Regions from separate parts of the Heyndrickxia acidicola genome, predicted to be linked through region 2. Evidence: a T-box and tRNA genes for the amino acid it is inferred to sense, from the RefSeq annotation. Region 2 holds a T-box; the other holds one or more tRNA genes.

Region 1 (11,355 bases), 1.7 Mb from region 2:
CTTTTCCTATGATAAAGTTTTATTGTAGAAGTAAAAATATACGACTTGAATTCACTAATCATTTAATAAGGTGCTTTCGTTATCCTGCGGGAGAGGAAATGTTAAATGCGTAGGTAAATATACCTATTTTTCCGGATGTGCAGGTCGATAAATTTATCTAAGTATAATAAATTTGATAAGATGTTGATAGATATGTAGAACGAATTATTTTGAATAAACTGAATGTATTAGGCTTATAAATGTTTTTCTTATTAACATTTGCGAGATGGGTGGTCCAGGAAAAATAAGAGATAGGAGAAGGTATTGTGTATAAATACATTTCTAATTATATTCCAAGTCACAAAGATGAAATATTAGACAAGTGGATTCAAAGAATGAAGGAAGAAGGAGATGAAAGAGTCTCCAAGATTGTATCTGATCAAGTCTATATTAAAACAAGTTCTGAGTTTGTAGACGTTATTCTTTCTCGATTAACAGATTCCAACCGCGAATATGAAGAAAAACTTGAGGGATTTGCTGAAGGAATAGTACGGCTGGGCTGGCCGCTTTCTTTTGTTACTTCCGGTTTAAGCACTTTGGGACGGATTGTTTTTGAGGGGATCTCAAACGATGAGAGTATTACACCTGATGAAAGATTAGAGGTTTTCTCTGTTTATCATAACTGGATGGAGCCAATGCTGAATGAAATAATTGATGCCTATACGTCAACTTGGGAAAGAACCGTATCATTGCAGAAAATAGCTCTTCAGGAGCTTTCGACCCCATTGATACCTGTTTTTGAAAAAATTTCTGTCTTGCCGCTTGTTGGTACCATTGACACGGAAAGAGCTAAACTTATCATGGAAAACCTGCTGAGCGGAGTTGTTAAACACCGTGCAGATGTGGTCCTTATTGATATAACCGGTGTCCCGGTAGTAGATACCATGGTTGCCCACCATATTATTCAAGCGGCGGACGCAGTACGTCTTGTTGGTTCAAAATGCATGCTGGTGGGAATTCGCCCGGAAATTGCTCAAACCATTGTAAATTTAGGAATTGATCTTAATCTAATTATAACGACGAGTACTTTACGTAAGGGTATAGAGAAAGCATTAGAAATGACAAATAGACAAATTATTCAATTGGAGGGTCTAAATTGAGAATACCAATTTTAAAACTTCATGATACCCTGCTCATTTCCATCCAATGGGAGCTGGATGATAATACAGCACTTGAATTCCAAGAGGACTTACTTCATAAAATTCATGAAACAAGTGCCAGAGGAGTTGTAATTGATATTACTTCTATTGATTTCATTGATTCCTTTATAGCAAAAGTCCTTGGAGATGTGATTAATATGTCCAAGCTCATGGGCGCTAAAGTAGTCATTACGGGGATACAGCCTGCTGTAGCAATCACTTTAATTGAACTGGGTATTCGTCTTGAAGATGTTCTAACGGCATTAGACTTAGAAAATGGCTTGGAGAAACTACAACAGGAACTGGGGGATTAACTTATGGATGTCCAATCCTGCGTAAAGATTTTAAATGAGTGGGACATCGTTGCGGTCCGCCAACTCGGTCGTAACGTGGCGAAAGAGCTTAACTTTGGAACGGTTGACCAAGCTCGAATCACGACAGCCATAAGTGAACTAGCTCGCAACATTTTCTTATATGCCGGTCAAGGGCAGGTTCATATTGAAAAGGTATATGAACATGGAAAGTGGGGCTTGAGGATTATCGCCGAAGATAATGGTCCCGGTATTCAAGATATTCGGAAAGTAATGGAGGACGGATTTTCAACCTCTGGAGGACTGGGAGCCGGCCTTCCGGGTGTAAAGCGCCTTATGGATGACTTTGATATAGAGTCTACTCCTAATAAGGGAACGGTCGTTACTGCCACAAAATGGCTTCGTTAGGAGGAGTTAGTATGGATTTTCGGGAAACGATGGATCTAAAGTACAGAGAGATACTTGATAGCTATCTAAGAGAACAGAATGAACAGATTTTATATCAAGGTCAGAAATATAGCCGTAAATTAATTGAACATCGAATCTCACCTGAAGAAATAATTAGCCTTCACCGTTCAATCATCGCTGAAATAGAACCCGATATGCCTGATAATATTATCAATTCTTTTGACGTTTTATTAGAGGTTATGATGGGGTATGGGCTGGCATACAGAGAGCATCAGAGCCTAAGGACAAAACAACAAGAATTAAACAATGAAATTGAGATTGCCGCAAGCATGCAGCAAACACTCTTGGGCACGACGATTCCTGTCATCGATTCTGTTGACATTGGAGCCATCAGTGTACCTGCAAAGCATATGAACGGGGATTATTATCATTTTGTAGAAGATGAGAATAACTGTCTGGGTGTGGCAATTGCAGATGTAATCGGAAAGGGAATCCCTGCTGCATTATGTATGTCTATGATTAAATATGCCATGGATAGCCTTCCTGAGCACAGGCATCAGCCTAATATAATACTTGAAAGCCTAAATCGGGTTGTTGAGCAAAACGTCGATCCGAGTATGTTCATTACAATGTTTTACGGAATGTACGATACCATCAATCATATGTTCCGGTATGCATCTGCCGGACATGAACCGGGCTTTTTCTTTGAAGCAAAAACTGGAAGTTTCAGTGATTTGAATGCAAAAGGCCTTCTTTTGGGAATAGATAAGAAGACAAAGTACCGCCAATATGAAAAGCCTGTTGAAATTGGTGATTTTATTGTCCTTCTATCGGATGGTGTTACGGAATGCAGGACTACAGACGGCTTTATTGAAAGAGAAACACTGATTTCTTATATTAAGAAAAATAATCATTTGGGCGCACAGGAAATGGTCAATAATGTTTACAAAGAACTAGAACGTCTTCAGGCTTTCCAGCTTCGTGATGACTTTACCCTTATTATTTTAAAAAGAATTAAATAAGGAGGTTTACTCATAACGTGAAGCGGGTATTGAGTAGTGGAAGTTAAACGTTTAAAGAGGTGGACGTTATTATGAATATATCAGTGGATATTAAAGAATTAGATCAAAAAGTAAACGCCAAGATTAGCGGCGAAATAGATGCATATACTGCACCTAAGCTGAGAGAAACTCTTGTTCCTTATGGCGATAAAGAGGGAACCAAGATTTCAGTAGACCTATCAGAAGTTTCCTACATGGATAGTACAGGCCTTGGAGTATTTGTCGGTCTCTTTAAAAATATCCGTGCAAATAATGGTGAGTTACTCCTAACCGGTTTATCTGACCGTTTAAAACGTTTATTTGACATTACAGGACTGACGGATGTTATGGAAATAAATACCGAGGTAGAAGGTGGAGTTTAATATGGAGGCATTTGATTACATCGAGATGAAAATCCCTGCAAAGCCAGAATATGTAGGGGTTTTAAGATTAACTTTATCCGGGATTGCCAGTAGAATGGGCTTTGCTTATGAGTTGATTGAAGATCTTAAGATAGCTACAAGCGAAGCAATCACAAATGCAGTCCAGCACGCTTATAAGGAAGATGAGTCAGGTGAAGTAATTGTAGGTTTTGGCCTTTATGCCAATCGTTTAGAAGTAATGGTGGCAGATCGCGGTCAAAGCTTTGATTTTCTAAAAGCAAAAGAAGAAACAGGACCATATAACGGCAGTGAACAAGTTGAATTTATGCGTGAAGGAGGATTAGGCCTTTATCTAATCGAAAGCCTTATGGATGAAGTGAAAATCCAGTATAAAGAAGGCGTTACAGTCTTTATGACTAAATTCCTTGAAGGGGAGCAGGTGGAGACAAATGCCAAGACTGTCTCAACCTGACCATATTGATATAAATGCTCTTATAAAGGCTTATCAACTGAATGAAGACGCAGAAGCGCAAAACCAACTTGTTCTTCACTATGAAAATTTAGTCGACTCAATTGCTAGAAAGTATTCTAAAGGAAAGTCCTACCATGAGGATATTTTTCAGGTGGGGATAATTGGATTGCTTGGTGCCATCCGCAGATATGATGAATCCTTTGGGAAAAGCTTCGAAGCATTTGCTATACCGACTATAATTGGGGAAATTAAACGTTTCTTAAGGGATAAAACATGGAGTGTCCACGTCCCGAGAAGGATAAAAGAGTTGGGGCCAAAAATTAAATCTGCAGTAGAAGATTTAACAACTGAACTTCAGCGGTCTCCTCAAATTGCCGAAATTGCAGCAAGATTGGAAGTAACGGAAGAAGAAGTGTTAGAAGCACTTGAAATGGGGAAAAGTTATCAAGCTTTATCTGTTGACCATTCAATTGAATCTGACGCAGATGGCAGCAAGGTAACCTTACTTGATATGGTAGGCAACGAAGACGATGGATATGAAAAAGTGAACCAGCGTCTTGTATTGGATAAAGTTCTTCATGTCTTAAGTGACCGTGAACGCGAAATTATTCAATACACTTATTTAGACAATTTAAGCCAAAAGGATGCAGGGGAAAAGCTAGGGATTTCCCAGATGCACGTATCCCGTCTGCAAAGGCGGGCAATAAAAAAATTACGTGAAGCCATTCATGGTGATTCGATGAATACGGAGAGTTCTTCGATATGAAACATCTTCAACAAGAGCATGTAGAGGTATATGCCTTTCAAACAGCTAAAGAAGGCAAGCAATATTGCGGCGACAGTTATTTTTTTACAGCTACTGAAAACTATTTCCTGTGTGTATTAGCTGATGGACTGGGCAGTGGCGAGTTTGCGTATGAGGCATCTCATGCTGTTGCAGAAGTTGTTAAACAGCATCCAGATGAAGATGTAGACACGTTAATGAACTACTGCAATGAAGTGTTAGTCCGAAAGCGCGGTGCTGCTGTAGCAATATTCAAAGCCGATTTCAAAAAACAAGAGTTTGTTTATAGCTGTGTTGGAAATATCCGATTCTATCTTTATACACCTAGTGGTAAGCTGACATACCCTTTACCTGTTACCGGCTATTTATCAGGTCGTCCTCAGGTATTCCGAACTCAACGTTTTCCTCTCGAGCCTAATTCTAAGTTTTTAATCCATTCAGATGGAGTTCAGGTTAAAAGCTCGAAGTCCCTACTTAAAAGCTGCCGTTCATTGGAAGTTATTGCAGAAGAGATGATTAGTCAGCAGCCATCACGAGAAGATGATTCTACCTTTATTATTGGAAGCTTGCAGTAGACTGCAGGCTTTTTTCTGTGTGCCAGGCATGGCAACTATCTAGGTGGTGAAAGTCCACTGTGGGGGAACACATCGTCCAACCACTAAGGAAGCGCAAGGTACTTATCGTGAGGTAAGGGCTGGAGGAAGCGTGGAATAAAATCTTGGCTCGACGAACAGAAATCTGATACTAAGGCTCTATAAAGGGACGAGGCTCCAGAACACGCCAAAGTCCTAAAGATGTGCGTAACTTTATTGAGTAAATCAGACGAGTAAAAGAGGAAAGATAGTTGTCTTACCCTAGGAGGTCTTGCGGATGTATTTGTACAGTCGGAAAAGGTTAATCGCAAGAAGTCTCAGCAGAAGCCATAGTAATGAACTTAAAAATCATGAAGGGCTGAACAATTTATAGTGTTTCAACACCACGAATGCGTGAGTGACGAACTCAGAATGTGTTAATGGTGAAAGTATGAGCGTACCTCAAAGGATAACCAAAAGGGAGCTATCACTCACTACGGGAGAGGGAAGGAGAAACGAGTGTGGAACTTTTAGAGCAGATTCTAAGCAATCAAAATATGAATGAAGCTTACTTACGTGTCTATAAAAATAAAGGCGTAAGCGGGGTCGATGGAGTAACAGTCGATGAACTGAAGCAATATCTGAAAGAGAATAAGGATGAGCTTCGCCAGCGCATCAGAACAAGAAAATACCAACCACAAGCTGCCTTAAGAGTGGAGATTCCAAAAGATAATGGAAAGATGCGCAAATTGGGAATACCAACAGTAAGCAAAGGGGAGTGCCCTCTGCCTTAGAACGCTACTTAAAAGTACACACTGTAATATAAATTGAAACGCCGTATACGCGAACCGTACGTACGGTGTTGTGAGAGGGGCGAAAATAAATCAGTTTATTTTCCCTCTACTCGATTTTTTACAGATTACGTATAAGGATACCCCGCAGAAGCTTGCGAAGAATAGGCTTCGCTACCGCCCGCGGAAAGCGAGTGCCTGCAGCAGGAATCAACAGCCAAGATCCACAGATTCAATTAAATAAAGTATTTACCCACTGTAGTCTTTGTTTAAATCCAGCACCTCTCGGCTAGAGGATTTCTATGCCGACGAGCAAGGGGCTTGCGCTTTTTATAAGAGGAAATGGTAGAATATTAGTACATTATCTTTTCTGTAGTTGATACAGAAAATAAAAAGGCTAAGATTGGGTGATAGGATGGAGAAAACGATAGACCGTCAAAGTGAATTGAAGCAAAAGCTGTCTAAGGAACTAAACTTTTCTTTAAAGCAAGTCAACAGTGTCATAACTTTGCTTGAGGACGGCAATACCGTCCCTTTTATAGCGAGGTACCGAAAAGAAATGACAGGTGCATTGGATGAAGTTCAAATAAGAGCGATTCTTGACCGTTGGAATTACATACAAAACTTAGAGCAGCGTAAAGAAGAAGTCCTTCGTTTAATAGAAGAACAAGGGAAATTGACAAATGAACTTCAGCAAAGCATTACTGCAGCAGACCGATTGCAAGTGGTAGAGGATATATACAGGCCATATAAACAAAAACGCCGTACAAAAGCTACGATTGCAAAAGAAAAAGGACTTGAGCCTCTCGCTGAGTGGATGATGACATTTCCCTTATCCGGGATCCTGGCTGAAGAACTGAAAAAGTACGTATCCGAAGAAAAAGAAGTAAATACTGCAGAGGATGCTTTGGCGGGAGCAAAGGATATTATTGCAGAAGCCATTTCAGATAATGCTGATTTTCGAGGGTGGATACGGAATGAAACATTCAAAACAGGGATGATCGTTTCCTCATTAAAAAATGATGCAGATGACGAGAAGAAGGTTTATGAAATGTATTATGCATATGAGGAGCCTGTAAGAAAGCTTGTCCCCCATCGCACCCTTGCCTTAAATAGAGGTGAGAAAGAGGGGATTCTTAGGATATCCATACAGCCGCAAACGGATAAAATCCTGAACTATTTATTTAAACAGGCAGTTAAAAATGAACGATCCTATGTTTGCGCTGCAATAAAAGAAGCCCTGGAAGATGCCTATAAAAGACTGATTCAGCCATCCATTGAGCGGGAAATCAGAAATGAACTAACAGATAAGGCTGAGGAACAAGCTATACATATTTTTTCTGAAAACCTCCGCAATCTCCTTTTGCAGCCGCCGTTAAGAGGGAAAATGGTCCTTGGAGTTGATCCAGCCTATCGTACAGGCTGTAAACTTGCAGTGGTTAATGAGACGGGAAAGGTTTTGGATATTAACGTAATTTATCCTCATCCTCCAAAAGCAAAACCAGCTGAAGCCAGAGACAAGTTTACTTCCATTCTTCAAAAATTCAATATAGAAGTGATTGCGATCGGCAATGGGACAGCTTCACAAGAGACCGAACAATTTGTTGTGGATATACTTAAGGAGCTTCAGGGAGAAATCTCCTATATTATTGTCAATGAAGCCGGTGCAAGTGTGTATTCTGCTTCGGACATAGCCAGAGAAGAGTTTCCTGAGTTACAGGTTGAAGAAAGGAGTGCGGTTTCTATAGCGAGAAGGTTACAGGATCCATTGGCTGAGCTAGTAAAAATTGATCCTAAATCCGTGGGTGTAGGGCAATATCAGCATGATGTATCTCAAAAAAAGCTGAATGAATCCTTAACTTTTGTTGTAGAAACAGCGGTGAACAAGGTCGGAGTGGATGTCAACACCGCCTCGGCTGCTTTATTGCAATATGTCTCAGGGTTAAGTAAAGCCGTTGCCAATAATATTGTTAAGTATCGTGAAGAGAATGGAAAATTCATAAACAGAGGAAACCTGAAGGGAATTCCGCGTTTGGGTGCAAAAACCTATGAACAAAGCATTGGGTTTCTTAGAATTAATAATGGAGAGGATCCGCTGGACAAAACGCCGATTCATCCTGAAAGCTATAATGTCGTTAAGAAGTTATTAAAAAAGCTGGGATGTACAGTTACTGATTTAGGAAGCGAATCTTTAAAGGCAGCTATCAGCAGCTTATCACTCAAAGAAACAGCCCAGGATCTTGGAATTGGTGAACCTACCTTAAAAGATATTCTGGATGCTTTAAATCGTCCAGGAAGAGATCCTCGGGATGAACAGCCCAAGCCGCTCTTAAAGAAAGACATTCTTAAATTGGAAGATCTGAAAGCCGGCACTGAAATGCAAGGTACCGTTAGAAATGTTGTAGACTTTGGGGCGTTTGTAGACGTGGGTGTGAAAGAAGATGGGCTTGTGCATATTTCCAAGCTTAGTAACAAATTTGTCAAGCATCCTTTAGATGTTGTCTCTGTTGGTGACATCGTTACAGTTTGGGTGGAAAAAGTTGATGTCCAAAAAGGGAGATTGTCTTTGACGATGCTTCCCTCAGAATGAAATCTAGGTCGATTTTTTTCTAACATATCAACTTTTGCATAATAAATAAATTAGTTGAAAATACCGCAATGAAAAACACTGCTCACTATGAGCAGTGTTTTGTTGTGTAAAAAAACCAGCACTGATTTAATAATTTAATTTGATATCGGTTTTTTTCCGAGAAAGCGCGGCGCATTTGGTTTTGGAACCAAGTCGGCATAGCGGAGACACCCCCCTTTTCCTTTGTGAGGCTAACCAGTAACAAGTTAGACGATAGCTATGGATTATGAGGAGATAGCTGGAAAAATCGCTCATGCAAAATATGCTAATACTTAATATATGCTATAATAGTTTGTCACGTTCTCACCTTCTTTTAAATTGGAGGATTATACAATTGGATAATCATTCGTTACAAACTTTGGTAGAAGAACTTTCTTTAACTTATTTCAAACGCCCATTTAAACATCTTGCATTATTTAACTCCCGACTTAGAACGACGGGCGGGAGGTACCTTTTAAGGTCTCACAATATAGAAATTAACAGGAAGTATTACGAGGCTTACGGAAAAGAAGAACTTGTTGGTATTATAAAACACGAACTGTGCCATTATCATCTTCACCTTGAAGGACAAGGATACCAGCATCGGGATCAGGACTTTAAGCAATTATTGTCATTGGTTGGTGCACCAAGATATTGCTCCCCATTAGAAGGTGAGACGAAAAAAATTCAATTACTTCATCAATATATCTGTACTGTCTGCAATACTTCCTATAACAGAAAAAGAAAAGTGAATATTATCCGTTTTGTGTGCGGAAAATGTAGAGGAAAGTTAAAAGAAATGAAATGAAAACAGCCTGAAACAGGCTATTTATAAAGGGTTTTAAACATATTTAAATAATAATAAAATAAATTGATAAAAGTGCTTGACACTTTGAAGGTATCTTATTATAATTTTAAGAGTCGATAAGATAATTATTCCGCAGTAGCTCAGTGGTAGAGCTATCGGCTGTTAACCGATCGGTCGTAGGTTCGAGTCCTACCTGCGGAGCCATGGGGAAGTACTCAAGTGGCTGAAGAGGCGCCCCTGCTAAGGGTGTAGGTCGCGTAAGCGGCGCGAGGGTTCAAATCCCTCCTTCTCCGCCATGTTTAATCTTATTTTATACATGGACAAGCAATCAGTTATGGCCCGTTGGTCAAGCGGTTAAGACACCGCCCTTTCACGGCGGTAACACGGGTTCGAATCCCGTACGGGTCATTTTTAAAAAAATATATTGCAAGGTCCCGTAGTGTAGCGGTTATCACGCCTGCCTGTCACGCAGGAGATCGCGGGTTCGAATCCCGTCGGGACCGCCATTTTTTCTTTTTTAAAAGAAATTCATTGGGCTATAGCCAAGCGGTAAGGCAACGGACTTTGACTCCGTCATTCGTTGGTTCGAATCCAGCTAGCCCAGCCATTTTCTTTTTATGAAACAAATCTTTATTCTTACAGATGGATTTGTACGAGCCATTAGCTCAGTCGGTAGAGCATCTGACTTTTAATCAGAGGGTCGAAGGTTCGAGTCCTTCATGGCTCACCATTTTGAATACGCGGGTGTGGCGGAATTGGCAGACGCACCAGACTTAGGATCTGGCGCCGCAAGGCGTGGGGGTTCGACTCCCTTCACCCGCACCAAAAAAAGTATTGACAAGAACCTGATAGTTTGTTAAGATATTGTTCGTCACTATAAAATATGCGGTCGTGGCGGAATGGCAGACGCGCTAGGTTGAGGGCCTAGTGGGGGCAACCCCGTGGAGGTTCAAGTCCTCTCGGCCGCACCATTATAAAAAACAAACATATTATGCGCCCGTAGCTCAATTGGATAGAGCGTTTGACTACGGATCAAAAGGTTAGGGGTTCGACTCCTCTCGGGCGCGCCATTTACGGGAAGTAGCTCAGCTTGGTAGAGCACATGGTTTGGGACCATGGGGTCGCAGGTTCGAATCCTGTCTTCCCGACCATCACAATTATATATGCGGGTGTAGTTTAATGGTAAAACCACAGCCTTCCAAGCTGTTGTCGTGGGTTCGATTCCCATCACCCGCTCCAAATTGATTACATAGTTCTTTGAAAACTAAACAAAACAGAAACGTCAACGTTAATTCTTTGTCTTATATAGACAACAACTTTAAGAGCTAAATCAACTCTTTTTTGGAGAGTTTGATCCTGGCTCAGGACGAACGCTGGCGGCGTGCCTAATACATGCAAGTCGAGCGAATCAATTGGGAGCTTGCTCCCTTTTGGTTAGCGGCGGACGGGTGAGTAACACGTGGGTAACCTGCCTGTAAGACTGGGATAACTCCGGGAAACCGGGGCTAATACCGGATAACTTCTTCCTCCGCATGGGGGAATATTGAAAGATGGCTTCGGCTATCACTTACAGATGGACCCGCGGCGCATTAGCTAGTTGGTGAGGTAACGGCTCACCAAGGCAACGATGCGTAGCCGACCTGAGAGGGTGATCGGCCACACTGGGACTGAGACACGGCCCAGACTCCTACGGGAGGCAGCAGTAGGGAATCTTCCGCAATGGACGAAAGTCTGACGGAGCAACGCCGCGTGAGTGATGAAGGTTTTCGGATCGTAAAACTCTGTTGTTAGGGAAGAACAAGTACCGTTCGAATAGGGCGGTACCTTGACGGTACCTAACCAGAAAGCCACGGCTAACTACGTGCCAGCAGCCGCGGTAATACGTAGGTGGCAAGCGTTGTCCGGAATTATTGGGCGTAAAGCGCGCGCAGGCGGTTTCTTAAGTCTGATGTGAAAGCCCACGGCTCAACCGTGGAGGGTCATTGGAAACTGGGAGACTT
Region 2 (18,957 bases):
TTTGAGCCGATACTCCTGCTGATTGAAGGAGCATTGAGAGGCTTGTGACTTCACAGCCGCGCGGAAGCTCTGGGAATTGTGAGTAGACAGGGACGTTCAGCAGCACCTTGCCTTTTATGTTAGGCTGCGTATACTTAGCAGCAGGCGTGCTGAAAGGCTTAATGGAACCATTTTGAAAACCGAACAATAGAATGCCGGTGGATAAAATAATTATTAGATAAATTGCGGGAATTTTAGAGTTTCGACCTTTCATTTACCTCACCCATGTATAAATGTTAAATGCAATATATGCATTATACATATTACATCGGCATAATTTGTGATTTTTTGCTAAAATACTTTAAAAAATAAGGAAATACTCCCTTTATTTTTGGAGAGATTTATAATACTGTGCTTTTTCGGCGTATTCTCTTGTGATACGCTGCATATCCCGTATATCTTCTTCATTCAGTTTTCTGATTACCTTTGCCGGCTGTCCAAAGGCAAGGGTATTTGGAGGGATGATTTTACCTTGTGGAACCAGGCTCCCCGCCCCAATGAATGCTCCTTCACCAATTTCGGCATTATCTAAAATGATGGACCCCATGCCGATAAGTGCCTTTTTTCTGATTATGCAGCTATGCAGAATGACTTGATGGCCGATGGTGGCTTCATCTTCAAGAATCAGCGGGTTATTTGGACTCTGATGAAGGACGGAATTGTCTTGAATATTTACCTTCTGTCCAATGATAACGGGTGCTACATCACCGCGGATGACGGTGTTGAACCATACGCTGGATTCTTCTCCAATGGTAACATCACCTGTTATCGTCGTGTAATCGGCAATGAAGGCAGTTTCTGCAATAGAAGGGAGCTTTCCCTTATAAGGATAAATCATCTTTTTCAACATCCTTTCTGAGTAAACAAATGAACATGAAAGAGTTTTAGCCTTGCTTACCAATGAGCAGACCTTATCAAAGGAAAAACCTTTTCCATCTTATTGTAAGGCTCTTTTGGTAAACTTTGTTGCTATTTGTCATAAAAATATGAATAAAAATAACTGGGGTCAGCAGTTAAACGTGCGATGAGATTAAAAAGAGGGTGCAAAAAAAGTAAAAACTAAACGCTTTGGGGTAAAATGCAAATCCAAAGAAGAAGGGCAATGGCTGAAATAAATTGATCGCTGTTATCTTTAGTTCGAATTTTTACTTGTTTATGGGTAGAATAATGAAAAGAAAGATTTGGGCAGGAAAAGGGGGGGGAAGCAAATGTGGAAGTGGGTAACGGATGGAGAGGCAAAGGCAGTTATCGTCATGGTCCATGGTGCGATGGAGCATCACCGGAGATATAGCTGGCTAATTGAAATGTGGAGATCGGAAGGCTATCATGTCATCATGGGTGATTTGCCTGGACAGGGAATTACATCCAGGTCACATAGAGGACATATTGATTCCTTTGACGAATATATCTACGAAGTAAAGGACTGGGTGCAAACCGCGTACCAGTTTGAACTTCCTGTGTTTTTATTGGGGCATAGCATGGGAGGGCTTGCAGTTATAAGGGCCCTGCAGGAACAGCCATTAAAATTAGAAGGAGTTATCCTGTCTGCCCCCTGCCTTGGTTTGGTAAAATATCCATCCACTGTGCTGAACCTTCTCTCAATAGGGTTAAATAAACTTTTGCCGAAAAGCCGTTTTTCGAGCCCCTTAACCATCGATATTGCCACGAGAAATGAAGAAATACGCGAATCCGCTGTAAATGATTCTTTATTTGTGACAAAAGTATCTGTTAGATGGTATCGTGAATTATTAAGGGGCATCAAGCAATCGTATGAGAATATGTCAAAAATTCCCGATTTTCCTCTTTTGGTTTTACAGGGAGGAGATGATAAAATTGTCAATAAAACTGCAGTTGGAGAATGGTTTAATCAGCTCTCTCTGTCAGAAAAGCATTACAAAGAGTGGCCTTTATGCTACCATGAGCTTTTTAATGAGCCTGAACGTGAAGAAATATTTCAATATGCAAAGAGCTTTGTTGAAAATCGTTTACGCTCCAAAGGATATATTATTGAATGAGGTGACCTTTTCATGGCAATCCCTTCACACCCAATTTCTTTGATGAACCAGGTATATCGCAAGGTTATGCCAAATGTTCATCATGAGCTTTCGAAATGGAAAGAAAAAGCAGAAGCAATTCCAAATGAGGAGCTCCGAAGGCAAGCACTTTCAAGTATCGAACATAAAACCTTTCATTGTGAAGGAGGATCTATCCTCGGTCTTTTAGCCTTGGATAGAAAGCCACAGGCAGTAGCCTTTATCGTCGCGTATCAGACGATTAGTGACTATCTGGATAATTTATGCGACCGCAGTACATCCCTTGATCCCAAGGATTTTGCCCTTTTGCATGATTCTATGATGGACTGCCTTACTGTGGAAGCTGAATTGAAAAATTATTATGCGCTTCGAAAAGATCAGGATGACGGGGGCTATCTCCATGAATTAGTCCGCACATGCCAGCTGGTTTTGGCGGAAATGAATCATTATCAGCATATTAGACCCTATTTGCTGGAGCTTTGTGATTATTACTGTAATCTTCAAATACATAAGCACGTAAAAGAGGAAGAAAGAGTAGATAGGCTCGTCTCGTGGTTTAACCAGTATAAACATACATTGCCCGAGATGGGATGGCATGAATTTTCGGCGTGCTCAGGTTCTACTTTAGGGATTTTTTGCCTGGTTTCCTACGCCCTTCGCCAGGATTTCAAAGAAGGATACGCAGCCATTATCCGCAATGGCTATTTTCCCTATATTCAGGGGTTACATATTTTACTAGATTACTTTATCGATCAGGATGAGGATAAAGAAGGCGGCGATTTAAATTTTTGCTTTTACTACAAAAGCAATGAAGAGCTAATGGATCGCCTGAACCATTTTTTAGCGGAGGCTGACCGCCATACAGAACAGCTTCCTGATCAAAAATTCCATAAGCTCATTAATAGAGGGTTATTAGGGGTGTACCTGTCGGATGATAAAGTCAATAAACAAAGAGATGTCAGAAGGCTTTCAAAAAGAATGATGAAAAGCGGGGGCTCCATCAGCTATTTTTTCTATTGGAACGGAAGGTTTTACCGCAAAATTCAAAACGCTGTCCCCTCAGGGCTAAAAAAGGTATTTGTACCAAAATCCATATAGGAAAGAAGCGAGGTCATTGAAATTAAAATTAAGTGTATTGGATCAATCCTCCATCTCAGTAGGGATGAGTCCTGAAGAGGCACTTGCGAATACAGTCCGTTTAGCAAAGCATACAGAGAGACTTGGATATTCTCGTTTCTGGGTATCTGAACACCATGATTCGTTTACATTGGCTGGAACTTCCCCGGAAGTACTGATTGCACATTTAGCAGCTAAAACGGAACGGATTCGTGTAGGCTCAGGAGGTGTGATGCTTCCTCATTACAGTGCCTTTAAAGTTGCTGAGAACTTCAGAGTACTTGAAGGCCTTACACCTAATCGAATTGACTTAGGGCTGGGAAGAGCGCCAGGAGGCATGCCGCGTGCCACCATCGCCTTGAATGGAGGGAGAGATAGAGGTGTTGACCGTTATCCACAGCAGATTGATGAGCTGCTGGAGTACCTTCATGATTCTTTAAAAGAAGATCATCCATTGTATGGGCTAAAGGCGGCTCCGGTCGTCCAATCTGCACCCGAGGTCTGGATACTTGGATCAAGCCCTTCGAGTGCAATGCTTGCTGCAGAAAAAGGGCTTCCTTATACCTTTGCTTTGTTTATTAACGGAGAAGGGGGAGAGCAGTATACACGTTTTTACCGCAATCAGTTTAAACCATCGCTTTATTTAAAAAAGCCCCTAAATATGGTGACGGTATTTGCTATTTGTGCTGAAACTGACCAAGAAGCAGAACGATTGGCAGCGAGTATGGATTTATCCATGATTATGATGGAACAGGGAATGGAATCAAAAGGCATTCCAAGTCCAGAAGAAGCTGCTTCTTATTCATACAGCCCGTATGAACTGGAAAGAGTACAGGAAAACAGGAAGCGCATGGTCATTGGCTCTCCTAAGACCGTTTTAGCAAAGCTTGTGGAGATTGCCGAAAAGTATGAAACGGATGAAATCATGCTGGCCTCCATCCTTTATGATTTTAATGAAAAATTAACATCCTATGAATTAATCGCGAAAGCAGCAGGAATACACTAGATGAAACACCAAACAGGCCCTTATGAAGTGTAAGGGCCTGTTTGGTGATGAAAGCGGCCTCCCTTTACCTCTGCAATATCACCGATTGCAAGGAAGGCATTGGGATCTATTTCCTCAATAATGGTTTTAAGTTCGCTTTCTTCAATCCGTGTAATCACACAAAAAATGACCTTTTTTTCATTGCCTTTAAAGCCGCCTTCTCCATTTAGATAGGTAACTCCTCTTTTAAGTCTGATCAATAAGGTTTCTCCAATCTCTTCGTAAAGATCACTGATAATCCAGACACTTCTCGACTGTTCCAGTCCCTCTACCACAATATCAATCATCTTAAAGGCAATAAAATAGGCAATCAGGGAATACATGGCATGGTCCCACCCAAATACAAACCCGGCGCTTGCAAAAATAAAGATATTAAAAAAGAGGATTATTTGTCCGACTGATAAAGTGCCTTTTCTGCTGATAAGAATGGCCAGCACCTCTGTCCCATCCAGCGCTCCCCCGTACCGTATAACCATGCCCACTCCGATTCCAACGATAATTCCACCAAAGATGGCTGCGAGAAAAACGTCATGAGTCAATTTGGAGACAGGTGTCAAAAGACTGGTAGCAATGGATAGCACGATGATTCCGTATAGCATGGAAATCATAAACGTTTTTCCAAGCTGTTTGTAACCAAGCAGGAAAAAGGGTGTATTAAGAAGAAAAATGAAAATCCCCAGCTTTGAATGAAAAAGATGGGATAAAATGATGGAGATACCTGTGATTCCGCCGTCGATAATGTGGTTGGGCACCAAAAAAATTTCCAGTCCTACTGCAGTCAATACCGCTCCTAAAGTTAAGAAAAAGGCACGGTAGAATATGTTTTTCTTTGGAAGCTTTCGCTGCTGCTCCTTATTGGGCATGATAATTTCTCCATTAGAATAGATCGTTTCCATAAAGATACTATGTGCCGTAAATGCCAAAAACATTCGTGAAGATTAAGGCGAACGTTTAGCAGAATGATCATTTTGTTATTTTATTTAGGTTACTGCTGATATGTTGAGTTAAGGAAAAGGGTAATAAAAAGAAAGGGAAGCCTTTGCGTACGCAAAGTGGCAGGATGGCTTCCAAATCCATTATGGCGGGGAATTTTAGACAGAGCATGAATGAGAGTGGATTAGTCGAAACATATTATAACAAGAAGCAAAAAACCCTAACGTAATGAATGTTAAGGTTTTTGTACTTCATCTCCATTATCTTTTTTCAATAGCAATAATGAATGGAGGATCATTGGCCTGGTTAATAAATTGGTATAGAAGGACATGTGCCTTTTTTTGATCTAATTGGCTTAGATAATCCATCAAGGCATTCTTTTCCTCTTGTCCTTCAGGATGGCCATGATAAATGACTACTACAATAAGCCCTTCGGAAGGCATGAAATCTAGCAGCTGTTCAATGGCCTCCATTGTCGAGCTGGCATGAGTGACGATATGCTTGTCTCCGCCAGGAAGGTAACCTAAATTAAAAATGGCGCCTTTCACTTTTCCTTTGGCCGTTTCAGGAATGGCTTTTTGAATCGTTTCATGCCCCTGATTAAAAAGAGTAGCATTGGCTATGTTCTCTTCTTTTAGCCGTTTTTCGGTTTGAAGTATAGCCTCTCGTTGAATATCAAAGCCAAAGACATGGCCGCGTTCTTCGACCAGCTTTGCCAAAAATAACGTATCGTGCCCATTACCTGCTGTGCAATCAACGGCAATATCTCCAGTTGTTAGCGCGCTTTGCAGCAGCTGATGAGCAAAGGGGATAATTCGCTGCAGCTTCATTTGATGGCCTCTTTTTGTATATAATATTTCCCTTGCCAGCTATTGCGTTTTTTTAATTCCTGATCAATCGCATTTAAAACCGCCCATTTGTTAACGCTCCACATCGGCCCGACCATCAGGTCAATAGGGCCATCCCCGGTAATTCTGTGAATGACCATTTCTTTAGGAAGAATTTCTAATTGATCGCATACAAGGGATACATACTCATCAAACGTTAGAAATTCGAGCATTCCTTTTTCATATTGCTTGACCATGGGAGTTCCTTTTAGCAGATGGAGCAGATGGATCTTGATTCCCTGAACATCAAGCTTTGCAACCTCATGTGCCGTCTCCATCATCATCTCCCTGTTTTCGAGAGGAAGTCCATTTATAATATGGGAGCAAACCCTAATGCCATGTTTTCGAAGCTTGTTTACGCCCTCTATATAGCATTGATAGTCGTGTGCTCTGTTAATCAGCAAAGAAGTCCTCTCATGAACGGTTTGTAGACCTAATTCTACCCATAGGTAGGTTCTTTCATTTAATTCAGCTAAATACTCCACTACATTATCAGGAAGGCAGTCAGGTCTTGTCGCAATGGATAAACCGACAACATCATCCTGCTTCAGAACTTTTTCATATTTTTCACGTAATACCTCAACAGGTGCATGGGTATTGGTGTAAGCCTGAAAATATGCCATATATTTTCCGTCTTTCCATTTCTCATGCATTTTGTTTTTAATGGTGTGAAACTGTGTTTCTAAATCATCTGCACGGCTGCCCGCAAAGTCGCCTGAGCCCGCAGCACTGCAAAAGGTACAGCCCCCATAGGCCGCAGTGCCGTCACGGTTGGGGCAATCAAAACCGCCATCCAAAGCTACTTTAAACACTTTATGGCCAAAATGCTGTCGCAGATGGTAATTCCATGTGTAGTACCGTTTATCATCACTGGCATATGAAAAAGGGTTTTCAATTTTAGTCAAAGGAAAACCTCCTTACTGGTTTAAAAATGCATTAAACAACTTGAAATTTTCGCAAGCGGCTGGACAGCACCATACGCAAAATCACTTCATAATCGTCATCAACAAATTGTATCATGAACCTGATTTTCAGGACAACCTCATTTGCGATACCTTACTTTACCACCCATAACAAATCAGTAAAAGCTCAAACTATAAAGGAAGCGATAGGCTTCGATTGCAGGTTAAGGAGTGGAATCCATGGCTACACGTCAATCAATTCAGGATTGTATTCAGCGCTGTGAAGATGTAATCCGCTGTGCCCAGGAACAATATAAGGCGGGAAGCCAGCAGGAGCATTATCACAATGTTGAGTATACAGATGCCCTTCAAGGGTTAGAGGATTCATACAATGAAATATGCAAGCTTGCATTCAGCTCAAACGCTCAACAGCGGGATCAGCTGCACCGGATGCGCCTGCAGCTTCAGCAGCTTCAAAATGAAATGATCCTTTTAGACCACGATCGTCCTTTGTATTAAGTAGGAGGGTTTATATGAAAAAAAGATCGAAGCAAAATAACCCCGAGCAAAAAACAAAAAATGGGGTTAATAATCAAGATATTGAGCTCGGACGGGATTATGATCCTGTAAAAGAGCTAAAAAAGAAAAATGCGGGTAAAAGCCAGCCAATAAAATCGAAACAGCATATTGAAAATCCCGACTAACTGTTGGATAAAAAGAGGGTGACTCAAAAAGCCGGACAATGCCGGTAAATGGAGTCATCCTTTTTTACTGCTGAATAATAAAGGCTCTTTTCGTAAACTGTGTTGCTATTTGGCTCAAAATAGGAGTATAAACCCAGGTTCAGTATTAAAACTTTTATTAACTTACGAAAAGATGCCACGAAGACAGACAGCATACGGAATAATCCTTTATACGTAAAGCAACAATTTATGCGAAAACAGCCATAATAAAAAAGGAAAAGGCAGGGAGACTTTTTATTTAGTTTTAAACTAAGCTACCCTGAAAATCACTTTATACGAGTTTAAAATTGATATGGAAGAAAGAACATATTAGAGCGGCCGCTAAGTAGCTATGTTAATCTTACACTTATATTGATTAATGGAACTGAACAGGTATGACAAATAGCGATAACATATATGAGTAATACCTAATGTTCGTTTTCAATCAAGGTTGATTGGAGCCCAAGGCACGAGACTCCTGAAGGATAAGCGTGTAAGTAGAGACCCCGCAGGAGCTTGCGACGAGGAGGCATCGCTACCGCCAGCGGAAAGCGAGTGCCTGAAGTGGAAATCAACCAGCAGGGAAAAATATGCTGTACCCAAAGTCTTCTGATATCCTTGAACCTTTTGGGACAGCCTTTTTTTGAGATTGGAAAGGTATTTTAGAAAGGGAAAGTTCACTTTTGCTTATCGAGAAAAATACTAAAACCCATCTGAAAACTCAGATTTACCAGGGTTCTGAGCCTTTAATTAACTGAAAACATTGTTTTTATTTTTATGTTGTTTTTCTCTTGCTAGAGGATACATAAATGGAATAAAATTTCTTTGGTATATATAGTGAAGATTTTTTTCAACACTTGCTGCTTCGTTTATGTTTTTTGTTCCTGTTTGGTCGTTTTGTGTTAACAAAAGGTTATTTTCGCATAGATTATTGCTTTACGTTCAAGGATCATTCCGTATGTTATCGGTCTTCGCAGAATCTTTTCGTAAGCAATTCATAAATTTTACTTTTTAATCATTTTTGTGTGTCTAATAGCAGCAAAGTTTACGAAAGATGCCTTATAAAAATAAGTAAGTTGAAAAGGAGCGTTTTCATGCCAAGAACCGTTTGGATGCTGGTGATTGGGATGATGGTTAATGTTACAGGCTCTTCTTTTTTATGGCCTTTAAACACCATATACATCCACGAACATCTAGGGAAATCATTGTCAGTAGCTGGGATTGTTTTAATGCTTAATTCTGCAGCGAGTGTTGTAGGAAGTCTTTTAGGGGGCAGCTTATATGATAAGTGGGGAGGATACCGGGCAGTTATTTCGGGAATTGTCATTACGACCCTTGCGATAGCGGGCTTAACACTGTGGCATGGCTGGCCGGCCTATATTGTTTTTCTTACTTTTATCGGATTGGGAGCAGGGATTGTGGTTCCGCCTATGTTTGCAATGGCAGGGTCTGCGTGGAAAGAAGGAGGGCGAAAAGCCTTTAATGCCATGTATATCGCACAGAATGCCGGGGTTGCAGTCGGATCTGCATTAGGTGGCCTTGTTGCTTCGTATTCTTTTAATTATATTTTTGCTGCAAATCTTATCATGTATGTATTGTTCTTTTTCATTGCCTTTTTTGGATATAAACATATAACAAAGGAAACCATCAGGCACTCGGTATTAGTAGAAGAGCCGTTGATGCCATCAAATAAACCGGAGCTTAGAGCATTAATGATTTTATGTTCTTCTTATTTGGTGTGCTGGATCTGTTACGTACAGTGGCAATCCACATTGGCAACGTATACGCAGGACCTTCATATATCGTTGAAACAATACAGCCTATTATGGACGATAAATGGTGCCATTATTGTCCTTGGACAGCCGTTAATCAATCCAATTATTAAAAAATTCGGCTCGAATCTTAAAGGCCAAATTTTGGTCGGGATTTTTATCTTTATGGTTTCTTTCGGCGTGGCAAGTGTAGCCAATGACTTCAAGGGATTTTTGTGTTCCATGGTTATTTTAACATTGGGTGAAATGTTTGTTTGGCCGTCGGTTCCAGCTGTGGCTAACACTCTGGCACCAAAAGGCAAGGAAGGCTTTTACCAGGGGATTGTAAACAGCACGGCAACTGGCGGTCGTATGATTGGTCCTTTGTTAGGAGGCATTCTGGCTGACTCCTTTGGGATGAATGTATTGTTTGCCACCCTGATTGGTTTGTTTGTCATTGCAGTCATCCTAGCATCAGTATATAATAAAGCCCTTAAGGCGAAGCATAAGCAGCCTACTGAAGTGACTATGTGAAAATAGGCTTGAAAACATGTTTATTTTTGGATAAAATAGTGAATACAATTAAAAATAGGATAGGAAACGTTGAGAAGGAGTAGTAGTGATGGTTACTGAAATCAGAGAGTTGGCGGCTGGTGCAAGCCAATCAGATAACATCATGAACTCGCCTTTGAGTTGCAAATGTGAAAGGGATTCTTAGTAATGTTTGCCGTTAACCGCGTTAAGGATGAATGAAGTGAGTGTGTGTGCACTAATTTGGGTGGTACCGCGGGAGATATAAGCCTCTCGTCCCTTTTTGGGATGAGGGGTTTTTTGCTGTTCTTACAGAAACTCATCCCTTAAGACATACACGGGTTAAATCAGATAAAGGAGGTCATTTCATGAGTTTTCGCCACATTGAAGTAGAAAAGAAATGGCAAAAGTATTGGGAAGAACACAAAACATTTAAAACAGAAGACAGTAGCAGTAAACCAAAATACTATGCAATGGATATGTTTCCTTATCCATCCGGTGCCGGGTTGCATGTAGGGCATCCAGAGGGCTATACGGCGACTGATATTGTTTCCAGGATGAAAAGAATGCAGGGCTACAACGTTCTTCATCCAATGGGCTGGGACGCATTTGGGCTTCCTGCAGAGCAATATGCGATAGACACAGGAAATGATCCAGCTGATTTTACGAAGCAAAATATCACAACCTTTAAGCGTCAAATTAAATCTCTTGGTTTCTCTTATGACTGGGATCGCGAAGTCAATACAACGGATCCGGACTATTATAAATGGACACAATGGATTTTTATCAAGCTTTACGAAAAAGGTCTTGCGTATATTGATGAAGTAGCAGTCAACTGGTGCCCTGCACTTGGGACAGTTCTGGCCAACGAAGAAGTCATTGACGGGAAAAGCGAACGGGGAGGCCATCCAGTCGAACGCCGTCCAATGAAGCAATGGATGCTGAAAATTACAGCTTATGCTGACCGTCTTCTTGAAGATCTGGATGAGCTGGATTGGCCGGAAAGCCTTAAGGATATGCAGCGTAACTGGATTGGCCGCTCTGAAGGTGCTGAGGTTACGTTTACCATTGATGGCACAGATCACACTTTCACCGTTTTCACCACACGCCCGGATACACTGTTCGGAGCTACTTATGCAGTGCTGGCTCCTGAGCATCCGCTCATCAATGACATTACTTCTTTAGAGCAAAGAAGTGCGGTTGACCAGTATCTTGACAAGGTTAAGACGAAAAGCGATTTGGAAAGAACAGATCTTGCCAAGGATAAAACGGGAGTCTTTACAGGTGCCTATGCCATCAATCCAATCAATGGCGAAAAAATGCCAATCTGGATTGCGGACTACGTTCTAATGAGTTATGGTACTGGAGCGATTATGGCTGTACCGGCTCATGATGAACGCGACTATGAATTTGCCCGTAAGTTTGAGCTTCCTATTAAAGAAGTTGTAGCTGGCGGAAATATTGAAAAAGAGGCTTACACTGGAGACGGCCCTCATGTTCATTCTGATTTCCTTGATGGCCTTCATAAAGAAGAAGCCATTGGAAAAGCAATTGCTTGGCTTGAAGAAAAAGGAATCGGCACAAAGAAAGTAACCTACCGCCTTCGCGATTGGCTGTTTGCCCGCCAGCGCTATTGGGGTGAGCCTATTCCGATTATTCACTGGGAGGATGGTTCAATGACGACGGTTCCGGAAGAAGAGCTGCCGCTTGTGCTTCCAAAAACAAATGAAATTAAACCTTCAGGCACTGGTGAATCACCGCTTGCGAACATTGAGGAATGGGTGAATGTAACGGATCCTGTTACAGGGAAAAAAGGCCGCCGCGAGACCAACACAATGCCTCAATGGGCGGGCAGCTGCTGGTATTACCTGCGCTATATTGACCCGCATAACAGCGAAGAGCTGGCTAGCAAAGAAAAACTGGAAGAATGGCTTCCTGTCGATCTTTACATCGGCGGTGCTGAACATGCTGTCCTTCACTTAATGTATGCTCGTTTTTGGCATAAGTTCCTTTATGATATAGGCGTTGTCCAAACGAAGGAACCATTCCAAAGGCTGTTTAATCAAGGAATGATTCTTGGTGAAAATAACGAAAAAATGAGTAAGTCGAAAGGCAATGTAGTAAATCCTGACCAGATTGTCGCAAGCCACGGAGCCGATACACTTAGACTTTACGAAATGTTTATGGGTCCGCTAGATGCCTCTGTTGCCTGGTCGACTAATGGCCTTGATGGAGCAAGACGATTCCTTGACCGTATCTGGCGTTTGCTTGTAAACGAAGGCGGAGAGCTTTCAAGTAAAGTGGCTGACGGCCATGAGGAAGCACTTGAAAAAGTGTATCATCAGACTGTCAAGAAGGTATCAGAGGATATGGATGCGTTGCATTTTAATACGGCAATCTCACAGCTGATGGTCTTCATTAATGAAGCCTACAAAGCTGAATTTGTATCTAAATCCTTTGCAGAAGGCTTTGTTAAAATGCTTTCCCCTATCGCTCCGCATCTGGCAGAGGAGCTATGGGAGAAATTAGGACACTCAGGAACCATTGCCTATGGAACATGGCCAACATACGATGAGTCTAAGCTTGTCGACAATGAAGTGGAAATTGTTGTTCAGGTAAATGGAAAAGTAAAAACAAAAATGCTTGTAGCAAAAGATGCAAGCCGTGAAGAGCTTGAAGGAATCGCCCTTAAGGATGAAACGATTCAAGGGCTGATCGAAGGCAAAACGGTTCGCAAAGTTATTGCCGTCCCTGGCAAGCTTGTTAACATAGTAGCCAATTAAATAAGCGATTGAAAACAGCCTCAAAGAGTGCACTCTTTGAGGCTGTTTTTTTATGATGTGCTTTAGTGCTTTAAAGTAAAGCAGGGGTCTGACCCCTTTATTGCGGTGAAGTGACGCATAGTGGGTATTTGTACCTGTTTCCGCCGATTAAGTTGGATTTTTACCCGATTACGTTCAGGTTTTGCCCGATTAATGGAAGTTTTTAGCCGATTACACACTGTTTTTACCCGAATGCCCCTTTTGAGGTAGATATGCTATGCAATAAACCGTGAAGAAATTACATTCAGGCACTATTTAATATATGTGAATAAAGAATTGAATAGGAAAACGGTCTTTTTTGCTAATGGATGCTTGTGAAAGAATATTAAAAAACGAATTTAATTTCTAAATCTTCTTCAACAAGGTGAAAAGTTCTATTGAGAAAAGTGCAGAAACTAGACCATAAGAAGCGATTTGTAAAATAGGTATTAAATGGAATAAATGGATAAAACATAGCTGCATTCATAAGATATCCAGTCTTTCAAAATATTATTTTTTACAGTATATTTTTATAGAGTATAAAAAATTGGGGGAAAAAACATTGAAAAAAATTCTAGCACTAATCTTACCTGCTGTACTATGCTTGTCCCTGTTTCCAAGCCTTAGTTATGCAGCACCGCCAGATAAGGATTTGAATGCTTTCTTAGCACAAAATGGATGGACAAAAACCCAGCTGAATTCCTATCTTGAGTATTATTTTAATGAGGAATTAGATTCTTTTGATACAGTTGATGAGATCAAGACACAATTGGGTGATCCCATAACAGATGAAAATCTTGCTCAGCTGCTCAAGAATTATCATTTTAAATCCGAAGACGACCTAAAGTCATTTTTAATAGAAAACGATGAACTTCAAAAAAATGAAAATCTCCGTGATAAATTTAAATTCATCAATACCCTTGATCAAACGGTGTCTTTTTATAGCGGCACACCCATTGATGATAAAAATTTACAAAATCTGTTGAATCAATATGGTATGACAAAAGATGAATTGGAAGTTTTATTAAAGGAAAATGGAGATTCGCTGGATAACTATAAGTATATAGAAGACCTGGACGATGCCATTAAATCCTATACCCAAGGCCTGGATTTCAGTGGATTGTTCTCGCAATTCGGTCTTACCAATCAGGAAATTGAAAAGCTGATTGGCCACTTTATGACATTGAATGTCAAGGACCCAAGCTTTGATCAGAAAATAACTGATATTGGGGACCGTTTGAGTTCTATGAAGGATTTTAATAGTAAATCAGACTTGACTCCTTCCCAAATAAACAATTTAGTGGAAAGCTACAATGAGCTTCTTTCATTATTGCAGCTTGATGTTAAATACTATCTGGTTAAAAAGGGTGAAAAAACCCCTGTGACCGAGCAGCAATTAATTAATATGAAATCTACCAATGGTCGCGATTTATTAATAGAAATTTATGATACGAACCATCAGTTTTTGGCGGATATTGTCCTTACAAAAGATATGTTTGGTTCAGAAATCATTAAGACTACTGCTAATAAAATTGTAAAAACAGAGAAAAAGGTAATAAAACAGCCTAGTACCCGGAAGCCTGTTGCCCGCACGATCTCAGGAGGAAAATTGCCAAACACTGCAGGCCATTATGCGGATCATATCCTTTTGGGAAGTGTGCTATTGATACTTGGGTTATTGCTGTTTAGAAAATGGAAAGTGATGAAGGCATGACCCAAAAAGCTGGACGCCTGCTGATTTTAATCGTCAGTATCATTCTTCTGGCTGCAGGTATTGCCCTCATTATCAAAAATATACAGCCTTTCATGGCTGGGAATAAAGTACCAAAAATAGCCATTAAGCCGGCATCATCTCTAAAGCCAAACGCAACAAAACAAAAGAAACAGTCAATTCCTCTTTATGCAAGTGCTCCTGCAATGGGTTCAGTCATTGGCACTCTTAAAATACCTAAGCTGGGAGCGGCTCTATCGATATATGAGGGGGCCAATGAAGACGAATTGGCTAAGGGAGTCGGCCATTTTGCAAGAAGTGTCCTTCCTGGTGAGAAGGACAACACTGTGCTGTCCGGGCACCGTGATACAGTTTTCAGAAAACTGGGTGAAGTGGGGATAAATGATCTATTAATTGTCCAAACCTCTGCCGGTGTGTTTACCTATAAAGTATATAAAGTCAGAATTGTGGATGCGGATGACCGGACTGTTATTGTTCCGAAGCCGAGAGCCACGCTTACTGTGACAACCTGCTACCCATTTTATTATATCGGAGATGCACCGAAGCGTTATATATTGGTAGCCAATCTGATTCATGAAAAGCTGACACAGGCTTAAGGAAGTAACTTCATATCGATTTACATTCTTGGTTTTTTCTCTTAGCTTTTGTATAATAGCGAAAGTGCGAGATAAGAGAGGATGAACTATACATGTTAACTTTTCAAGTAATATCTACTGAAGAATTAAAGAACAAATTGGCTAAAGGGGAAAAGCTGAACCTTATTGACGTTCGAGAAGAGGATGAAGTAGCGGAAGGAATGATTCCTGAAGCTAAGCACATTCCTATGGGTGAAATCCCTGCTTCCCTTGACCAATTCAATAAAGATGAGGAATACATTTTCATCTGCCGTTCCAGCGGCAGAAGCGGCCGTGTTTGTGAGTATATGAGCAGTCAGGGATTTAAGGTAACAAATATGACTGGCGGCATGCTGGAATGGACAGGGGAAACAAAGCCAAAGAAATAAACATGATTAGAGTGCCAGCGGGATAATCCTGCTGGTTTTTTTGATAGGCTATTTTCGTAATCTTTGTGGCTATTTGACACAAAAAATGATTAAAAATCCAGGTTCAGCATTAAAACTTTTGAATAGCTTATAAAAAAATGCCACGAAGACAGACAACATACGAAATGACCCATTGTAATTAAAGCAATAATCTATGCAAAAACAGCCTTTTGATAAAAATATACTCTTTTTATCACTGTGAAACACGATGGAAAATCCGTATACCGAAGGGCTGGAGCCCAACGGTTTTCTTTTAAGTAAATTGTTTAGAAAATTCTATCTTTGTTCATACTAGAGATAAAACGCAAAGGAGAGAAACTGGTGATCCAGGTAAAGGTGATTGATTGTGAGCATGAAAAGGACTTGGAAGAAGAGGTCAATAAGTTTCTAAAGACGCTGGATGACAATCGGTTTGTCGACATAAAATTTAATGTAGCGGCAATACCGGAAGAAGTGGATGCACAGATCTATTGCTTCAGTGCCATGATTTTATATAAAAAAGCAGCAAAAACTTCTTAAAAAAGAAGGGAAGGCTGCTTTTTTGCTATTTTAAGAGGAAGACTCTTATAATAGTATCTTAAAAGAAAAAACGCCGCTGACTCATGCCGGCTATAGGCACCACCGGATCAAAGACATAAGCCGTTAAGAAGGCTTCTTGCGCTTTTGTGCCAGTGACAATAAAAGGAATATACTTATAAAATAAATTATTTGAAATTTCTAAAAGGAATATAAAAACGATTGCCGAATTTTACTTGATAGGGGGAATCCAGCTTTTGGTATAGTAAAGGAGGAGTAGAAAATGAGAAAGGGAATTTTGTCTATCTTTATCTGGGTGCTGGTCTCCATTTTAGGAGCCGCTGCCTTTGCAATCCTGGCCATTTCTAATGGTGAGACGATTTCAGCTGCCTGGATGGTTATAGCAGCCGTTTGTACCTATGCTGTTGCCTATCGTTTTTATAGTAAATTTATTGCCGGGAAAATATTTGGGTTAAATGACAATCGTGCAACCCCTGCCGAGCTGCATAATGATGGCAAAGATTTTGTTCCGACAAATAAATGGGTATTATTTGGCCATCATTTTGCTGCTATTGCAGGGGCGGGTCCTCTGGTTGGTCCCATCCTTGCCGCGCAAATGGGGTACCTCCCCGGAATGCTGTGGATCATTATTGGGGTTGTTTTAGCGGGAGCCGTCCAAGATTCGGTTATCCTGATGGGGTCTATGAGGAGAAACGGAAAATCGCTTGGACAAATCGCCAAGGAAGAGGTTGGACCATTCGGCGGCGTTATTGCGTCTATTGGAATCATCGCCATTATGATTATTTTAATTGCCGTTTTAGCGTTAGTCGTGGTTAAAGCACTGGCGAATTCACCATGGGGTGTATTCACTATTGCCATGACCATTCCGATTGCGTTCTTTATGGGAATTTATATGAGATTTATTCGTCCAGGCAGGGTATTGGAAGGATCGATTATTGGTTTTGTCCTTTTAATCATTGCTCTTTGGAGCGGACAGTTTGTGGCTGATTCCAAGGCACTGGCAGACATGTTTACTTTTACAGCACCGCAGCTTGCCATCATGATTGCCATTTATGGATTTATCGCATCAATTCTTCCTGTATGGCTTTTGCTGGCACCCAGGGACTATTTAAGCTCATTTTTAAAAATTGGAGTAATCCTGCTTTTGGCACTTGGTATTTTATTTGTTCTCCCTGATTTGAAAATGCCAAAAATCTCAAGATTTATAGACGGTACTGGGCCGGTATTTGCAGGAAGCTTATTTCCATTCTTGTTTATTACCATCGCTTGCGGCTCTGTATCGGGCTTTCACTCGCTCGTATCCTCGGGAACGACACCTAAGATGATTGAAAAGGAATCACATGCGCGTATGATTGGTTTTGGAGGAATGTTAATGGAGTCAGGTGTTGCCATCATGGCGCTGATAGCAGCCTGTGCCATTCATCCAGGATTATATTTTGCCATGAACTCTTCTGCTGCTGTCATTGGGACAAGTGCAGCAAGTGCGGCTAAAGCAATCTCCTCATGGGGCTTTCAAATTACACCTGGGGAAATTACTGCAGCAGCAAAAAGCATAGGAGAGGTGAACATTTTATCAAGAACTGGAGGCGCACCAACCCTTGCAGTCGGCATGGCTGAAATTTTTACGAGCTTCCTGGCAGGTGCAAAGGCCTTTTGGTATCACTTTGCCATTCTCTTTGAGGCGGTCTTTATTTTAACCACCATCGATGCAGGTACCAGAATTGGGCGCTTTATGCTGCAGGACTTACTGGGGAATGTGTATAAACCGTTTGCACGCACAAACAACTATGTTTACAATATTATTGCTTCTGCCCTGATCACAATAGGCTGGGCGTATATTACGTATCAAGGGGCAATAGATCCATTTGGAGGCATAAATTCTTTATGGGCATTATTCGGTATCTCCAATCAAATGCTGGCAGCCATTGCCCTTGCAGTGGGCACTACCATTATCATAAAAATGGGAAAAGCCCGCTATTCCTGGGTGACCATTCTGCCTTTTGTATGGCTGGCTATCACTACGCTTGGAGCTGCGTTTATGAAATTATTTTCAACTGTTCCTGCTATCGGTTTCTATGCACATGCAAAAATTTATCAGACTGCGATAGACCAGGGAAAAGTGCTGGCACCCGCAGGCAGTATGTCAGTCATGAAGCAAATCGTCTTTAATGATAGGATGGACGCCGCCATTACGATTGCCTTTATTGTAATTGTAATTCTTTTGATACTGGATTCCATTCGAGTCTGGTTCAATATTTTTGTACGAAAAAAAACAACCTCTTTGCACGAGACGCCATTCATACAATCAAATTTTCAGCAAACGCAAATGTGAGGTGCAGATGAATCATGTCATTTATGAATCGATTACGTAGGATGCGCTCCCATATTAAAACGATCATTGGGATGCCCAATTATGAAAGATACCTTTTTCATCAGCAGCAATTTCATCCCAATGATCCAGTTATGACGGAAAAAGAATACTATTTGTTTATTTTAAAGGACCGGTATGAAAGCGGGAAAGTGAATCGGTGCTGTTAGGGAATAAAGGGGGAAATGAATGAATAGAAAGAGGGTGACTCAAAAGGCAAGATACAAGCAATCTTTTGAGCCACCTCTTTTTATATTTCCGGCAAAAAAGAAAAAGGGAAGAGGAACACAGGGTGCGAATAATAGCATGGTGTCTCTGCCTTAAAATCTATGTTGATTTTACAACCATATTGTTAAAGCAGAAAAGACATGCAGGACTACTAGCGCTGCGCATATCTAGAAATACCCAATGTTCGTTTGGATTCAACGCTTATTAGAGCGGAAAGCACAAGACTCCTGCGAGTTACACAAGTTACTAGGTGAGACCCCAAAAGCTTGCAGCGACGGGGTTCGATACCG

What was found. The T-box of region 2 lies ahead of leuS (leucine--tRNA ligase). A T-box ahead of a tRNA ligase gene usually reads a tRNA of that ligase, here a tRNA-Leu.
Region 1: it encodes a tRNA-Leu, which carries the amino acid that the T-box ahead of leuS (leucine--tRNA ligase) is inferred to sense. The anticodon was not compared.

Annotation. Positions count from the first base shown of each region.
Region 1 covers NZ_KV440953.1:3,063,497-3,074,851, reverse strand. The annotation lists gene rsbRA (RsbT co-antagonist protein RsbRA) at 306-1,139, shown strand; gene A5N88_RS14375 (STAS domain-containing protein) at 1,136-1,492, shown strand; gene A5N88_RS14370 (anti-sigma regulatory factor) at 1,496-1,897, shown strand; gene A5N88_RS14365 (PP2C family protein-serine/threonine phosphatase) at 1,909-2,919, shown strand; gene A5N88_RS14360 (anti-sigma factor antagonist) at 2,991-3,320, shown strand; gene rsbW (anti-sigma B factor RsbW) at 3,322-3,792, shown strand; gene sigB (RNA polymerase sigma factor SigB) at 3,770-4,558, shown strand; gene A5N88_RS14345 (PP2C family serine/threonine-protein phosphatase) at 4,555-5,151, shown strand; gene A5N88_RS14340 (hypothetical protein) at 5,670-5,942, shown strand; gene A5N88_RS14335 (Tex family protein) at 6,355-8,529, shown strand; gene cmpA (cortex morphogenetic protein CmpA) at 8,615-8,728, opposite strand; gene A5N88_RS14330 (SprT family protein) at 8,903-9,355, shown strand; tRNA gene A5N88_RS14325 (tRNA-Asn) at 9,485-9,559, shown strand; tRNA gene A5N88_RS14320 (tRNA-Ser) at 9,561-9,651, shown strand; tRNA gene A5N88_RS14315 (tRNA-Glu) at 9,692-9,763, shown strand; tRNA gene A5N88_RS14310 (tRNA-Asp) at 9,786-9,861, shown strand; tRNA gene A5N88_RS14305 (tRNA-Gln) at 9,888-9,962, shown strand; tRNA gene A5N88_RS14300 (tRNA-Lys) at 10,010-10,085, shown strand; tRNA gene A5N88_RS14295 (tRNA-Leu) at 10,096-10,180, shown strand; tRNA gene A5N88_RS14290 (tRNA-Leu) at 10,241-10,326, shown strand; tRNA gene A5N88_RS14285 (tRNA-Arg) at 10,349-10,425, shown strand; tRNA gene A5N88_RS14280 (tRNA-Pro) at 10,430-10,506, shown strand; tRNA gene A5N88_RS14275 (tRNA-Gly) at 10,521-10,594, shown strand; rRNA gene A5N88_RS14270 (16S ribosomal RNA) at 10,694-11,355, shown strand, end outside.
Region 2 covers NZ_KV440953.1:4,720,823-4,739,779, forward strand. The annotation lists gene A5N88_RS21995 (C39 family peptidase) at 1-253, opposite strand, end outside; gene A5N88_RS22000 (gamma carbonic anhydrase) at 365-877, opposite strand; gene A5N88_RS22005 (alpha/beta hydrolase) at 1,248-2,054, shown strand; gene tbcS (tetraprenyl-beta-curcumene synthase) at 2,067-3,170, shown strand; gene A5N88_RS22015 (LLM class flavin-dependent oxidoreductase) at 3,187-4,194, shown strand; gene A5N88_RS22020 (YitT family protein) at 4,215-5,096, opposite strand; gene mnmM (tRNA 5-(aminomethyl)-2-thiouridylate-methyltransferase MnmM) at 5,427-5,996, opposite strand; gene mnmL (tRNA modification radical SAM protein MnmL/YtqA) at 5,993-6,958, opposite strand; gene A5N88_RS22035 (YtzC family protein) at 7,196-7,474, shown strand; gene A5N88_RS22040 (glycogen biosynthesis protein GlgD) at 7,489-7,659, shown strand; gene A5N88_RS22045 (MDR family MFS transporter) at 8,772-9,962, shown strand; T-box leader at 10,023-10,243, shown strand; gene leuS (leucine--tRNA ligase) at 10,328-12,742, shown strand; gene A5N88_RS22055 (processed acidic surface protein) at 13,323-14,474, shown strand; gene srtD (class D sortase, LPxTATN-specific) at 14,453-15,088, shown strand; gene A5N88_RS22065 (rhodanese-like domain-containing protein) at 15,181-15,495, shown strand; gene A5N88_RS22070 (sporulation protein Cse60) at 15,856-16,053, shown strand; gene A5N88_RS22075 (carbon starvation CstA family protein) at 16,334-18,403, shown strand; gene A5N88_RS22080 (CstA-like transporter-associated (seleno)protein) at 18,418-18,609, shown strand.